2 regions of the Paraburkholderia sp. GAS38 genome follow, and region 1 is predicted to be linked to the other one. Evidence: riboswitches for the same ligand, from Rfam matches in the RefSeq annotation. Region 1 holds a riboswitch; the other holds the start of a gene.
The links. A riboswitch is a leader RNA that binds a small molecule or an ion and turns the genes downstream of it on or off. The one in region 1 is predicted to bind glycine.
Positions count from the first base shown of each region.

Region 2: it holds a riboswitch for glycine, as region 1 does, so the genes downstream of both, P3T42_RS12805 (D-amino acid dehydrogenase) here and gcvT (glycine cleavage system aminomethyltransferase GcvT) in region 1, are expected to answer to the same signal.

Region 1 covers NZ_JBNDJO010000012.1:238,947-246,226, reverse strand. Annotated here, with positions in the region: gene gcvP (aminomethyl-transferring glycine dehydrogenase) at 1-1,582, opposite strand, end outside; gene gcvH (glycine cleavage system protein GcvH) at 1,660-2,040, opposite strand; gene gcvT (glycine cleavage system aminomethyltransferase GcvT) at 2,105-3,223, opposite strand; glycine riboswitch at 3,308-3,470, opposite strand; glycine riboswitch at 3,519-3,621, opposite strand; gene P3T42_RS26170 (hypothetical protein) at 3,763-4,110, opposite strand; gene P3T42_RS26165 (oxidoreductase) at 4,307-5,359, opposite strand; gene P3T42_RS26160 (UvrD-helicase domain-containing protein) at 5,678-7,280, shown strand, end outside.
Region 2 covers NZ_JBNDJO010000004.1:511,567-518,846, forward strand. Annotated here, with positions in the region: gene P3T42_RS12770 (hypothetical protein) at 1-145, shown strand, start outside; gene P3T42_RS12775 (DUF427 domain-containing protein) at 215-610, shown strand; gene P3T42_RS12780 (SDR family NAD(P)-dependent oxidoreductase) at 666-1,415, shown strand; gene P3T42_RS12785 (DUF3237 domain-containing protein) at 1,698-2,192, shown strand; gene P3T42_RS12790 (SDR family oxidoreductase) at 2,228-2,983, opposite strand; gene P3T42_RS12795 (nuclear transport factor 2 family protein) at 3,044-3,445, opposite strand; gene P3T42_RS12800 (LysR substrate-binding domain-containing protein) at 3,684-4,586, opposite strand; glycine riboswitch at 4,848-4,961, shown strand; gene P3T42_RS12805 (D-amino acid dehydrogenase) at 5,003-6,235, shown strand; gene P3T42_RS12810 (MarR family winged helix-turn-helix transcriptional regulator) at 6,339-6,872, shown strand; gene P3T42_RS12815 (MFS transporter) at 6,869-7,280, shown strand, end outside.

The DNA of each region.
Region 1 (7,280 bases):
AGGAGCCGAGCGGGATCATCGAGCGGTCGAGCGCCAGATCCTTGTCCGACAGGCTGCGCAGATAGCGCAGCATTTCCGTTTCGGAATGGTGACGGTTGAAGACGTGGTGCGTCAGGTAAGCGCTGGTGCGTTCGAGCGCGGGCGGCACGGTGCTCTCTGCGGGCAGTTCGGCGTCGAGCGCATCGATTTGCGGCACGTCGTTCACGAACGCCGCTTGGGCGAACACGGCCAGCAGATCGGCCAGATCGCTGCGCTTGGTGGTTTCGTCGATCGAAATGCCGACGCGCGTATCGCTCACGCGGCGCAGGTTGATGCGCTTGGCGGTCGCGGCGTCATGCAGTGCCTGGGTGCGGGCGCCGGTTTCGAACGTGAGCGTGTCGAAGAAGGTTTCGTTGACGAGCGTGTAGCCGAGCTTCTTCGCGCCGGCGGCGAGCAACGAGGCGATGCGGTTGACGCGTTGCGCGATCGTCTTCAGTCCTTGCGGGCCGTGATAGACCGCGTACATGCTGGCCATGATCGCGAGCAGCGCCTGCGCGGTGCAGACGTTCGAAGTCGCTTTTTCGCGGCGGATATGCTGTTCGCGTGTTTGCAGCGCAAGACGCAGGGCGGGCTTGCCCTGTGCGTCGACCGTGACGCCGACCAGACGCCCCGGCATTTGCCGCTTGAATTCGTCGCGCACGGCCAGATACGCCGCGTGCGGGCCGCCGAAGCCAACCGGCACGCCGAAACGCTGGGTGTTGCCGACGGCGACGTCCGCGCCCCATTCGCCCGGCGGCGTGAGCACGGTGAGCGCGAGCAGATCGGCGGCGACCACCACATGGCCGCCCGCTGCGTGGATCGCTTCAGCGAGTGCGCGGTAGTCGCGCACATCGCCGTTCACGCCCGGGTATTGCAGCAGCACGCCGAACGCATTGGCGTTGGCGGCGTCCGCCGCCGGGCCGACCTTCACTTCGATGCCGACCGGCGTGGCGCGCGTCTTCACCACTTCGATGGTTTGCGGCAGCACGTCGTCGGCGACGTAGAAGACGTTCGACTTCGGCTTGCCCACGCGTTGCAGCAGGGTCATCGCTTCGGCGGCGGCGGTGGCCTCGTCGAGCAGCGACGCGTTGGAGATGGCGAGGCCGGTCAGGTCGATGATCATCTGCTGGAAGTTCAGCAGCGCTTCGAGACGGCCTTGCGAGATTTCCGGCTGATACGGCGTGTAAGCCGTGTACCACGCCGGATTTTCGAGCACGTTGCGCAGGATCACCGTGGGGGTGTGCGCGTTGTAATAGCCCTGCCCGATATACGAGCGGAACACCTGGTTCTTGTCCGCCAGTTCGCGCAGCGCGGCGAGCGCTTCGGCTTCGCTCTTCGGCTGCGTGAAGGGGCCGAGCGGCAGCGTTTCGCTGCGGCGGATCGTCTGCGGAATCACGGCGTCGATCAGCGCGGCGCGCGACGCGAAGCCGAGGGCTTCGAGCATCGCTTGCTGGTCGGCCGAGTCCGGGCCGATGTGCCGTTCAGCGAAGGCATCATGCACTTCGAGCGCGGCGAGCGAGAGAGGAGTGCGGTTCATCAGACGATCCGGGTGTTCGAGCTTCATGGGGTGTTCCTGGCGGTGCGGCCGTCCGCGTTCGTCGGACGCCGCACCTGACGGTTGATACGAGTGTTGAATGCCTCTTAGGCGCCGATGGACTTCGTATAAGCGGCGGCGTCGATCAGGCGGTCATGCGTGGCGTCGGCGGCCGGCTTGATCTTGAACAGCCAGCTTTCATACGGCGCGCTGTTGACGGAGTCCGGCGTGTCGGCCACGGCCGTGTTGGCTTCGATGATTTCGCCCGAGACCGGCGCGTAGATATCGGAAGCGGCTTTCACGGATTCGATGACCGCGACGGTGTCGCCGGCGGTCACGGTCTTGCCCAGTTCCTGGACTTCGAAGAAGACGATGTCGCCGAGCGCTTCTTGCGCGTGGTCGGTGATGCCGACCGTCAGCGTGCCGTCTGCTTCGGTGCGGACCCATTCGTGCGATTCGGTGTATTTCAGATCGGCCGGGATGCTCATCGGATGCTCCTATGCGGTGTGTTCGGGAATAGCTTAAAAGAGGGGGCGTACGCGACGGAGCCGCTTAAACCGCAAGCACCTTGCCGTTGCGCACGAACGGCAGTTTTACCACGCTTGCGGGAAGGGCTTTGTCACGGATTTGCACGTGGACGATATCGCCGGGTTTCACGTCCTTCGGTACGCGCGCGAAGGCGATGGATTCCTGCATGGTCGGCGAGAACGTGCCGCTGGTGATTTCACCGTCGCCGTGCGGCGTGACGACCTTCTGATGGGCGCGCAGCACGCCGCCCGCCTTGCCGTTTTCCTTCTGCAGGATCAGGCCGACGAAAGCGGCTTGCGAACCGTCGGCTTCGAGCTTCGACTTGCCGACGAAGTCGCGCGGCGACGTCAGGTCCACTGTCCAGGCGAGACCGGCGTCCAGCGGCGAGACGTTGTCGTCCATGTCCTGGCCGTAGAGGTTCATGCCGGCTTCGAGACGCAGCGTGTCGCGCGCGCCGAGACCGGCCGGGCGCACGCCCTGGCGTTGCAGCGCGTCCCAGAACTCGCAGACGGAGGCGGCCGGCAGCACGATTTCGAAACCGTCTTCGCCGGTGTAGCCGGTGCGGGCAATCATCAACTCGCCGAACGGCGTGTTGTCTACAATGGCCGCGTTGAAGGGCTTGAGCAGTTCCGTGGAGGTGCGGCTGGACGGTGCGACTTGCCAGACTCTTTCGCGGGCGTTCGGTCCCTGCACGGCGACGATCGCCAGATCGCGGCGCGGCGTGATGGTGAGGCCGTAGTGGCCATCGGCGTTCAGCTTGCCGAACCAGGCGACGTCCTTCTCGGCCGTGCCGGCGTTGACGACCAGGCGGAAGTGATCTTCGCTGAAGAAATAGACGATCAGGTCGTCGATCACGCCGCCATCCGGGTTCAGCAGGCAGGAGTAGAGTGCGCGCCCCGGGGTTTGCAGCTTGCCGACATTGTTGGCGAGGGCGTGTTCGAAGAAGGCGCGCACGCGCTCGCCCTGGAAATCGACGACGCACATGTGCGACACGTCGAACATGCCGGCGTCGGTGCGCACGGCGCGGTGTTCGTCGATCTGCGAGCCGTAGTTGACGGGCATGTCCCAGCCGCCGAAATCGACCATGCGGGCATTCAGCGCGCGATGGGTGGCGTTAAGCGGGGTGTGTTTGAGTTCGGTCATCAGGGCCTCAGGCAATCTCGACGGATACAAAAAGGCCATGCGGCTTGATCCCTCGCGGCCAAAATGCCTGCGAGCGATGCCATGCATGACCCCTCTGTCCTCGATACCTGAGAGATTGCGCTGCCGTGCGGGTTTGCAAGCCTTTGCAAGCCGTGACGGCGAAACGCGCGCCCCTTCGGTGGGCAGCCTGCCTGGCATCGACGATGTCCTATGCCGCTGGCTACTGCCGCTCTCCAGAGTGCGAAAAACCGGTGCCTGATGGAAGCCCGGACGATGCCGGTATCAGACGGGTTCTTCGACGCGGTCGGTCCTTTTGCCTGAGAGTTTGCGGGTGTGCCCCTTCGGCGGCGCGGCCTGCGAAAAACAATGCGGCCAGCGCGCTCTCCCGACGCGTGCGGCGAATGTACGCGAGGCCCGGAGGCTTGTCAAATGGAGGCTTGAGAGGACGGCGCGGTGGTGCGATGCACACGGCGCACGCCAAAAAAAAGCGCGGGGAATGATCCCCGCGCCTGTGCTTTCACAGCAGATTGCCGAGAGGCTTACTCGCCGATTGCGTGCGCTGCGCCGTCGAGTTCCTGGTTCAGCACGCGCTGTTCGTCGCCGGACAGGCCGCCGCCATGCTGCGCCGCCATGTCATGCGCTTCCTGACGGATCACGTCGAGGCGGTGATGCAATGCGCCGCCTTGCGGGGGCGGGTAGTAGCCTTGATTGACATGATTGTCGATGCGGTGGCTCAGGTTGTCGGCACGGCCGTAAACCTGATTCAGGCGTTGAATGGCGATTTCATGCTGGTCGGGGTGCGGTGCCGGGGGCGGCGGCGCGACCACGCAGGCGGCCAGCGAAGAAACCAGCGCCACACCTGCCAGCGCACGGATGAAACGTTGCATACCTACTCTCCTAAGTCGTCGTCTTTTCGTGATCGATGCTCAGATCGATATCGTGTAGCAACGGCTAGCCGCTGCTACACGCTGACCTGAACTCAGCAATATATTGTAACGGAGCGTTCCTTTCGGAACTGTTGGCAGCGGTTACCGTCATGTAAGCCGCAACTTGCGATGACTTGCCACGACCTGCGTCGCGTTCTCAGCGAATCCGCTCGAATGGCAGGCGCTGGCCTTCCTCTTCGCTGCGCGCGGCCAGTTCGATGATCGTCATGACGTCGACGGCGTCTTGCGGCCTGACCGGGAAGCGTTCGCCGTCGAGGATCGTGGCGGCCAGCGCCTGATAAAAACCGACGTAGTCGCCATCACGGGTGGGCAAAGTACGCTCCACTTCCTGATTGTTCGCGTCCAGCACGCGCAGCAACCCCGCCGCATTGCCGCCGCCGAAACCGGCGTCGCCAGGCCGCAGCCCCGCTTTCAACTGATCTTCCTGAGTGTCGAGTTCGCGTTTGACGTAGCTGCCGCGCGTGCCGTCGATGGCGAAACGCGGCGGCGCGAGAGCGGTGAGGGCGCTCGCGTGCAGCACGACTTCGAGGCCGGGGTAACCGAGTTGCAGATGCACGTAGTCGGGCGCGCCGCCGCCGTCGCGATACGTCTTGACGGTGGCCGACACGGTCGCCGGCGCGCCGAACAGCGCAAGCGCCTGGTCGATCAGATGCGGCCCGAGATCGAACAGCAGGCCGCCGCCGCGCGACGCCTCTTCGCGCCAGCGCGGCCGCACATCCGGACGAAAGCGGTCGAAGTGCGATTCGTAGTGCGTGACGCGGCCCAACTCGCCGCTCGCGAGCAGATCGCGAACGGTGAGGAAATCGCCGTCCCAGCGGCGATTGTGAAACGGCGCGAAGGTGAGGCCGCGCGCCAGCGCCAGATTGGCGAGCGTCATGGCCTCCGTGGCCGTCAGCGTGACCGGCTTGTCGACCACCACGTTTTTGCCGGCTTCGAGCGTGCGTTTGGCGAGGTCGAAGTGGGTATCGTTCGGCGTTGCGATCACGATGCACTGGAGGTCGTCGAGCGCGAGCAGGGCGTCGAGATCGGGCACGACGGTGGCGCGCGGATAGTCGGCGCGGGCCGGCTCGGGCTTGCTGGTGGCGATCGCCGCGACGGTGGCCCGGCCGCAGTGCTCAATCACCGGCGCGTGGAAGGTCGCGCCAGCAAAACCGTAACCCATCAATCCTGTTTTCAGCGGTGCAGACATGTGAGTTTCCTGCGAAAAAAGCGCGCCGCTTTGCCACCGCGGCGGCGGCGCGCGGCCTGTAATTGTGGCATGTCCCGCGTGCGGCCTGTTTCGGCGGCTCAGTTGGCAACCAGGTTGCCGACTTGGTTGCCAACCCGGTTGCCGGCGAAATAGCCAACCCAGTTGCCAACCTGGTTGCCAACTGAGCGGACGGCACGCGGGGCGCGGCTCGCGGAGTGCGTGCGGGCTTCGTGTTAACATCGCTCCTCTCGCGCGAATCGGCTCAGCCGACCTGCCGCCGCAGTTCCCCCCTCAACCGTAAGACCCCATCCACACACGATGTCCGCAGGCCTGAATCCCGCCCAAAACGAAGCGGTGCGCTATCTCGACGGTCCCTGTCTCGTGCTTGCCGGCGCAGGCAGTGGCAAGACGCGCGTGATTACGCAGAAGATTGCGCACCTGATCGAAGTCAAAGGCTTCGAGCCGCGCCACATCGCCGCCGTGACCTTCACGAACAAGGCGGCGGCGGAAATGCGCGAGCGCGTCGGCAAGCTGCTCGAGGGCAAGACGCTGACGACGCCCGGCAAGGAAGGCCGCAAGGTGCCCGTCAATCAGTTGACGGTGTGTACCTTCCACTCGCTTGGCGTGCAGATCCTGCGTCAGGAGGCGGAACACGTCGGCCTGAAGCCGCAGTTCTCGATCATGGATTCGGACGACTGCTTCGGCATGATCCAGGAACAGGTCGGCTCGACGGACAAGGGGTTCATCCGCAAGATCCAGTCGATCATCTCGCTGTGGAAAAACGGCATGATCATGCCCGACGAGGCGATGGCGATTGCCGCGAACGAGGACGAACATCAGGCCGCGATCGTCTACCGCAATTACGTGGCGACGCTGCACGCGTACCAGGCCGTGGATTTCGACGATCTGATCCGCGTGCCCGCCGAGCTCTTTGCGAAGAACGAGCAGGTGCGCGAGCGCTGGCAGAACAAGCTGCGCTATCTGCTGATCGATGAGTACCAGGACACGAATGCCTGCCAGTACGAACTCGTGAAGCTGCTGGCCGGGCCGCGCGCGGCCTTCACGGCGGTGGGCGACGACGATCAGGCCATCTACGGCTGGCGCGGCGCGACGCTCGAGAACCTGGGGCAGCTCAGCAAGGACTTCCCGAAGCTGCATCTGATCAAGCTCGAGCAGAACTACCGTTCGACGGTGCGCATCCTGACCGCCGCGAACAACGTGATCGCGAATAACCCGAAGCTGTTCGAAAAGAAGCTGTGGTCCGAACACGGCATGGGCGACACCATCACCGTGACCGGCTGCAACGACGAAGAGCACGAAGCCGAATCCGTAGTGTTCCGTCTGTCCGCGCACAAGTTCGAGCGGCGCGCGCAGTTCCGCGATTACGCCATCCTCTACCGCGGCAATTTTCAGGCGCGCATCTTCGAACAGGTGCTGCGGCGCGAGCGGATTCCGTACGTGCTGTCGGGCGGGCAGTCGTTTTTCGACAAGGCCGAGATCAAGGATATCTGCGCGTATCTGCGCCTGATCGCCAACGCCGACGACGATCCCGCGTTCATCCGCGCGATCACCACACCGCGGCGTGGCGTGGGCAACACGACGCTCGAAGCGCTTGGGTCGTTCGCGGGCCAGGCGAAGGTGTCGCTGTTCGAGGCGGTGTATATGGGCGGCATCGAGGCGCGGCTGTCGGTGCGCCAGGTGGAACCGCTGCGCACCTTCTGCGATTTCATGCAGCGCCTGACCGACCGCGCGGACAAGGATCCGGCCTCCGAGGTGCTCAACGACCTGATGGACGCGATCCACTACGAGGCGTACCTGTACGACGCATTCGACGAGCGCCAGGCGCAGTCGAAATGGCAGAACGTGCTGGAGTTTATCGAGTGGTTGAAGCGCAAGGGCACCAAGCCGGAGCCTGCGGCGG
Region 2 (7,280 bases), on a different contig from region 1:
GTCGCCGGTCGCATCGTCGTTTCTGCGCAAATTCTTCAAAGGGCCCATCATGGCAGCAGGTGGATTCGACCGCGAAGGCGCCGAGGACATCCTGCAACGCGGCGACGAACGTTCATATTTCGACTTCCTGCCGTCTGCCGCCTGAACGGCAGCGGCCCGCAGCACCGGTCTCGCCTGGCTCTTGCGCACGGCGATCAACTCAAGGAGTGTTTCCATGTCAAGCAACCTCAACCCGTCAGGCAAGACCGTCAAGGTACCGGGCCCCGATCATCCGATCACCATCGAGCCGAACCCGGCGCGCGTCGTGGTCACGCTTGCCGGCAAGGTGATCGCCGATACGCGCGAGGCGCTGACGCTGCGCGAGGCCGCCTACCCCGCTGTGCTGTACATCCCGCGAAAGGACGTGGACATGACCTTGCTGGAACGCACCGAGCATGCCACGTATTGCCCCTACAAGGGCGACTGCTCGTACTACTCGATTCCAGCGGGCGGCGCGCGCTCGGTGAATGCGGTTTGGACGTATGAGAACCCGTATGCGGCGGTCGAAGAGATCAAGGCTCACGTCGCTTTCTACCCCGACCGCGTCGACGCCATCGACGTGCAGGACTGAGCTCGGCAGCGAGCCGCCGCAAGGACGGCTCGCGCCCCCCGATCAAGGACTATCCATGACCACCCAACCCGTTGTACTCATCACCGGCGCGCTCACCGGCATCGGTCGCGCCACCGCTTTTGCTTTTGCGCGTGACAAGGCCCGTGTCGTCGTCTCAGGCCGGCGCGTGGAAGAAGGCCGGCAACTCGCCGAGGAACTGCGTTCCACCGGCGCACAAGCCGAGTTCGTGCAATCGGACGTGCGCTTCGAAGACGACGTGAGCAAGCTGGTGGACGCCGTCGTCGCACGCTTCGGCCGGTTGGACATCGCCGTGAACGCGGCAGGCACCGAGGGCGAAACCATCCCGGTGCTGGATCAGACACCCGAGCGCTACACGGCTGTGTTCGACACCAACGTGCTCGGCACGCTGCTCGCGATGAAACACGAACTGCGCGTCATGTCGGCGCAAGGCAGCGGCAGCATCGTCAATATCTCGTCGACCATGGGCCTGCGAGGCGCGGCCGGCCTCTCGCTGTATGTCGCCAGCAAGCATGCCGTAGAGGGACTCACCAAATCGGCGGCGCTCGAAGCCGCGGCATTCGGCGTGCGGGTCAACGCCGTCGCGCCCGGTCCTGTTGAAACCGCGATGCTGAACCGGCTCACCGCCGGCGCGGAACGTAAGGCCGGCATGCTCGCGACGGTCCCGCTCAAGCGGGCCGGAACGCCGGAGGAAATCGCTGAGGCGATCGTGTTCGTGGCGTCGGAAAAGGCCAGCTTCATGACCGGCGAAATTCTCAGGGTCAACGGCGGCAGAACCGCTGCGTAACGATCGGCGGTGTCTGTCATGCAGGTTTCGTTCGGCCTGGATAAATTGGTATTTGTTTAGTTATCCGGTTTATTTTTATTGAGCCTTCTGTGTCATTGCTGATGCGTTCTACGGCAGCGATCACCGGCAGCACCGACTCAAGGCGTGCCGTGGCTTCAGGAGAGAATCATGCGTCCCACGGAGTTCTCGCCGCTGAAGTAGCCGCCCCGACGATCCATCAGAACCGGTAAACTCAACCGCACGGCACGCAACGTCATGCGCTCAACGCTCAAGGTGATTACGATGTCCACGCCCGCTTTCCACGAGCTCCCCGCACCGCTCCAGAGTGTGCAAACACGACCGCTGTTCGTGATGCGCCTCGACGTCAAACCGATCGTGACGGTCGGCGCGACGCCGGGACCGTTTCGACGCATCGGTATCGTGCCGTCCGGCACCTTCGCCGGCGAGCGTCTATCCGGCAAGGTGCTGGACGGCGGCAGCGACTGGCAGACCGTGCGCAGCGACGGCAGCACCACGCTCGACGTGCGCCTGATCCTTGAAACCGAGGACGGTGCCCACATCACGATGGCCTATCGCGGCATCCGCCACGGCGCGGCCGACGTGATCCAGCGGCTGGAAAAAGGCGAGAAAGTCGATCCGGCCAGCTACTACTTCCGCATCAATCCGCTCTTTGAAGCACCTGCCGGCAAGTATGAATGGCTGAACCGGGTGGTTGCGATCGGAACGGGCCACCGGTTTGCGGATGGCCCGGTCTATAGCGTGTTTGAGGTTAAGTAGCCCGAGTACGCATGGCGCTTCATAAAGACCCCGCCTCACCCCGAGAACACTTCCACCATCTGCGCGTTAAAGCCGTTCACAAGATCATGCTCGCCCGGTCCGGGGTTACCGCGGAACAACCTGGCGTTCTCGACCAGCACCTCATTGGCGTCGGTGCCGAGAGCGGCAATCGTTTCGTCGATAAACGCATCCAGCGGCATGGCCTGTTCGGCCTCGCGGCTGTTCATCAGATCGGTGCGCACCCACGGCGGCGCGATTTCGAGCACACGTACCGTGGTATCGCGCAGCATGAAGCGTTGCGACATGACATAGGAATGCAGTGCCGCCTTGGTCGACGAATACACCGCCGTCACCGCCAGCGGCACGAACGCCAGCACCGAACTGGTATAGGCGACCACGGCATCGTTCTTCGTCTTGAGATGGTCGATCAGCGCGGAGGTCATGCGGATCGGCCCCATCAGGTTGGTCGTGATGGTGGAGACCATCAGCGCATCGTCGATGCGGCCGGCCGCCGCATCCGTTTGCATCACACCCGCGTTGTTGATCAGCACGTTGAGAGCGGGATACGTCTTGATCAGTTGCGCCGCCACCCGCTCGATGTTCGCTGCATCGGTGATGTCCAGCTCGACTGCCGCCATGCCGGGGTTCGCGGCCACCACCTCGTCGAGATGGCTGCGCCGCCGTCCGCCGATGATCACCTTGTTGCCGCGCCGATGCAGCGCCTCGGCCAGCCCACGGCCAATGCCTGAACCGCCGCCCGTAATAAAGATCGTGTTGCCGCTGAGTTTCATGATGGACTCCTTAAGGATATCGCAGATAGGTTGAGACTGCCGTAATAGTGACTTCAGCGCTCAATCGGGGAACCGGTCGCCGAACATCGGCAGGCCGCTGACCGATTGCGCCGCAGTGACTTCGTCTTGCAGCACGTCCCAGTGTTCGGCGAGCTTGCCGTCCTCAAAGCGGACGACGTCCGCGGCAATCCACGCGGCCGGTCTGCCGCTGCCGGAGAAACGGCCGTGCGCGATCACGTAGTCGCCTTCGGCCACGATCAACTGATTCTCGTAGCGCAGCGTGTCGGGCAGCGTGCGGATCAGCGCAAACAGCCCCTCGCGCCCCGGCGCGATATGCGCACTGTGCTGAATGTAGCGGTCCGACCAGAAGCGTTCGGCCGCCTCATAGTCGCGCTGGTTGAACAACGTATCGAATGCCTCCAGGACGAGGGCCTTGTTTTGCTCCGGTGTCGTTTTGCTCATGTCAGTCTCGATGAACGTGAATGAATCGGATCGCCGCCGCCCCATGTGAGTCAGGTATTGGCGAAGCGGATGATGGAGAAGATAAGCGCGCGCCGCCGCCGGCGGTAGCCATCGGTTTCTGCTATGTCTTATGTATGGGATGCATAGATGGCGACGCGGCGGGTGGGTCACACGTCATACGCCAGGCAGCCGGAGGCCGCCGCGACAAGCCGGCACTAAGGCGCAGGAATCGTGAGGTTCACAAAACAGCGGCGTGCTGTTCGCGCCTGAAATCGGCCATGAGATGTTCGACGACTGCGCGCCCGGCGGCGCGGGTTGCGCGGCCCATCGGAAAGTACGCATGCACCGGGATGTCGGCCGTCTTCCAGTCGACCAGCAGCCGGACCAGCGAGCCATCGGCCAGTTCGCGGCGGCAAGCCCATTCGCTGGTCGAAGCAATGCCGATGCCGGCAGCCGCGGCAGCGACGGCGCCCTCGTTCTCGTTGGTCGAGAAATGCGCGTCGAGGTCGAGCGCCACCTCCTCGCCTGCGCGTGCGAACTTCCAGCCCGTCGGGACCACGGACGCGGGTCCACCCACGATGCGGTGCTGCGTCAGTTGATCGGGCGTCACCGGCACACCATGGCGTTCGAGGTAATCGGGCGAGGCGACGATCACCCGCGCAATCTGCGTGATCAGCGTGGCCGTCGCGCTCGAATCCACCAGACGCCCGAGCCTGATGGCGACATCCACCGCGTCCTTGACGAGATCCTGCGGGCGGTCGCCGAGCAACATCTGCAGACGCAGCGCCGGATGACGTTGGAGAAACGGCGCGAGCCGTGGAATGACTTCGCGGATTGCGACACTGCTGGGCATGCTCATGCGCAACATGCCGCGCAACTCGCTGCCTTCGCGCACGCTCTGCTCGGCATCCTCGAGCGCCATGAGGATCGGATCCAGACGCGACAGGAACTCGGCGCCCGCGTCGGTCAACACGACCGCGCGCGTGGTACGCGTGAGCAGACGCGCGCCCAGGTCGCCTTCCAGTTCGGCGACGATGCGCGACACCTGCGATTGCGACAGCCCGAACTCACGCGCCGCAGCCGAGAAACTGCCGAGACGCGCAACGCGGGTGTAGAGCTTGAGGGCGAGGATGTCCTTCACGGTGCAGGATAGTTGGGTTGGATCAAGGCTGGCGAACCTGACCAAGGCTATACGATTGATGCACCCGGCGCAAATATGCGAACCACCCGCCCCGCTCGGACAGAAAACCGCAACCGCAAAAAAACGCTTGCCGGATTATTTGCGAACGGCTACCGTTACGCCGTTCTACACGCTGTCGCGGGAGAGACTGTCACGCAGAAATGCGGTGACGGCGCCGACGGAGCAACCGCCCCGGAAACTCTCAGGCACAAGGACCGCCCAGCGGGAACATCTGGAGAGCGGCGCTTAACGCGCCCACCGAAGGGGATTTCCGCCCGCCCGGCAACGGGATGCGCGCGGAAAGAAACTCTCAGGTACATGGACAGATGGGGCATGGAAGCCGGCAACGGCCCTGCTCACTCACTCTGGACCATGACATGTCACGCATCGCCATCATTGGCGCCGGCATTACCGGCGTCACGACCGCTTACGCCCTCGCGCAACGCGGCTTCAACGTAACCGTGTTCGAACGCCACCGCTACGCCGCGATGGAAACCTCATTCGCCAACGGCGGCCAGCTATCGGTCAGCAACGCCGAGGTGTGGAACAGCACCGCCACGGTCGTCAAAGGCCTGCGCTGGATGCTGACGCGCGACGCCCCGCTGCTGCTCAATCCGCTGCCGAGCTGGCACAAGTACTCGTGGATGGGCGAGTTCCTGCGGCAGATTCCGCATTACCGTGCCAACACCATCGAAACCGTGCGGCTGGCGATCGCCGCGCGCGAGCATCTGTTTTCGATTGCGGCGCGCGAGCAGATCGATTTCGACCTCGAAAAGCGCGGCATTCTGCACGTCTACAAGACCCGCAAGGAGTTCGATGCAGCAGCGAAGGTGAATGCGCTGCTCAACGAAGGCGGCCTCGAGCGCAACGCGGTGAACGTGGCCGACATTCGCCGCATTGAACCGACGCTCGACGGCGCCTTCCACGGCGGCTTCTTCACGCCCTCAGATTCGACCGGCGACATCCACAAGTTCACCCGCGGCCTCGCGCAAGCGTGCGAGCGTCATGGCGTCGAATTCCGCTACGACACGGAGATTGCGTCGATCACGCGCGATTCCGCCGGCGCCTTCAGCGTCGCCGCGAAGCAGGCGGGCGAGCCGTTTCAGCAGACGTTTGCGCAGATCGTCGTGTGTGCCGGCGTGAAGAGCCGCGCATTCGCGTCGATGCTCGGCGACCGGGTCAACATCTACCCGGTCAAAGGCTATTCGATCACCGTTTGCCTCGACGACGCCGCGAGCCAGCAAGGCGCGCCCTGGGTCAGCCTGCTCGACGACAGCGCGAAGATCGTCACGAGCCGTCTCGGCGCCGACCGCTTCCGCGTGGCCGGCACAGCCGAAATCAACGGCTTCAATCGCGATATCCGCGCCGAACGCATTGCTCCGCTCACCGAATGGACCCGTCGCTACTTCCCGCAGGTGAATACGTCGCGCGTCATTCCATGGGCCGGTTTGCGTCCGATGCTGCCCAGCATGTTGCCAAAGGTCGGCAAAGGCCGCCTGCCCGGCGTGTTCTATAACACCGGACACGGGCATCTTGGCTGGACGCTGTCCGCCGCGACCGCTACGGGCGTGGCCGATGTAATCGCCTCAACGAGAACGCAGCAGGCCTAAGCGGCGAATTCAGGCTGACTCGCCACCGCAAAAGTAAACTTGCGCTCCTCCCTCAATGTGTGCATAATGCATATATGCAGACCGCACACATTGAGGTATTGCCATGACGCAGCGCACAGAAAATCTGCTTGGGGTGCTCGCCCTGCTGGTGACGGACGAGATGAATGCGCAGACCACCGTGGCCGCGCTCGCCGGTCCCACGGCGCGCGCCATCCTCAATGCGGTGGGCCAGTATCCGGATTCCTCCATTGAAGTGCTGCGCGATGCGGTCGATCTGTCGCATCCGGCGGCCGTCCGCGCGGTGGCGGGTCTGGTCGAGGCCGGCCTGATCGAAAAGAAACCAGGCGCCGACAAACGCGCGGTGGCGCTCGCGCTGACCACTGCTGGCCGGCGCGAAGCGAAGCGCATGCAGACGGCGCGCGAACGCATGCTGCAGCGCGTGGTAAGCCGGCTCGACGACGACGAACGGGTCGTGTTCGAAGACCTGTTGATCAAGATTCTCTGGCATGAAACGCGCGACCCTGCGCATGCCATGCAGTTGTGTCGTCTATGCGACGACGGTCCGTGCCTCGCAGCAGGTTGCCCGGTCGAATGCCGCGAACAGGGCTTGCCGATGCCCGAACGGAGCGGCTCATGAATCCCGCGACGCCGGTGCGCTGGCGTGCGATCGGCGCGCTGACCGCCGTGTCGGCGCTGGCGCAGATCGGCCAGTTCGGGATCGGCTTTATGGTGTTGCCGGTCTGGCTGGCGCATCACGGCCTCGACGCACCGCGCGCGGGGCTGTTTTCCGCTGCCCAGTGGGCCGGCATGGTCGCGGGGCTGCTGGCGGCGCCGCATCTGGCGGAGCGAATCGGTGCAAAGGCAACCGTTACGCTGGGGCTTGCGGCGAGCATCGTCGCATTCGCAACGATAGGCTGGCTGGCGTCGCCGTGGTGGCTGATTCCCGGCATGCTGACCGGACTCGGCATCGGCCTGCGCTGGATCGCCAATGAAACCTGGTTGTACAGACTAGTGCCCGAGCGGGCCAGTGGCCGGGTGGTCGGCA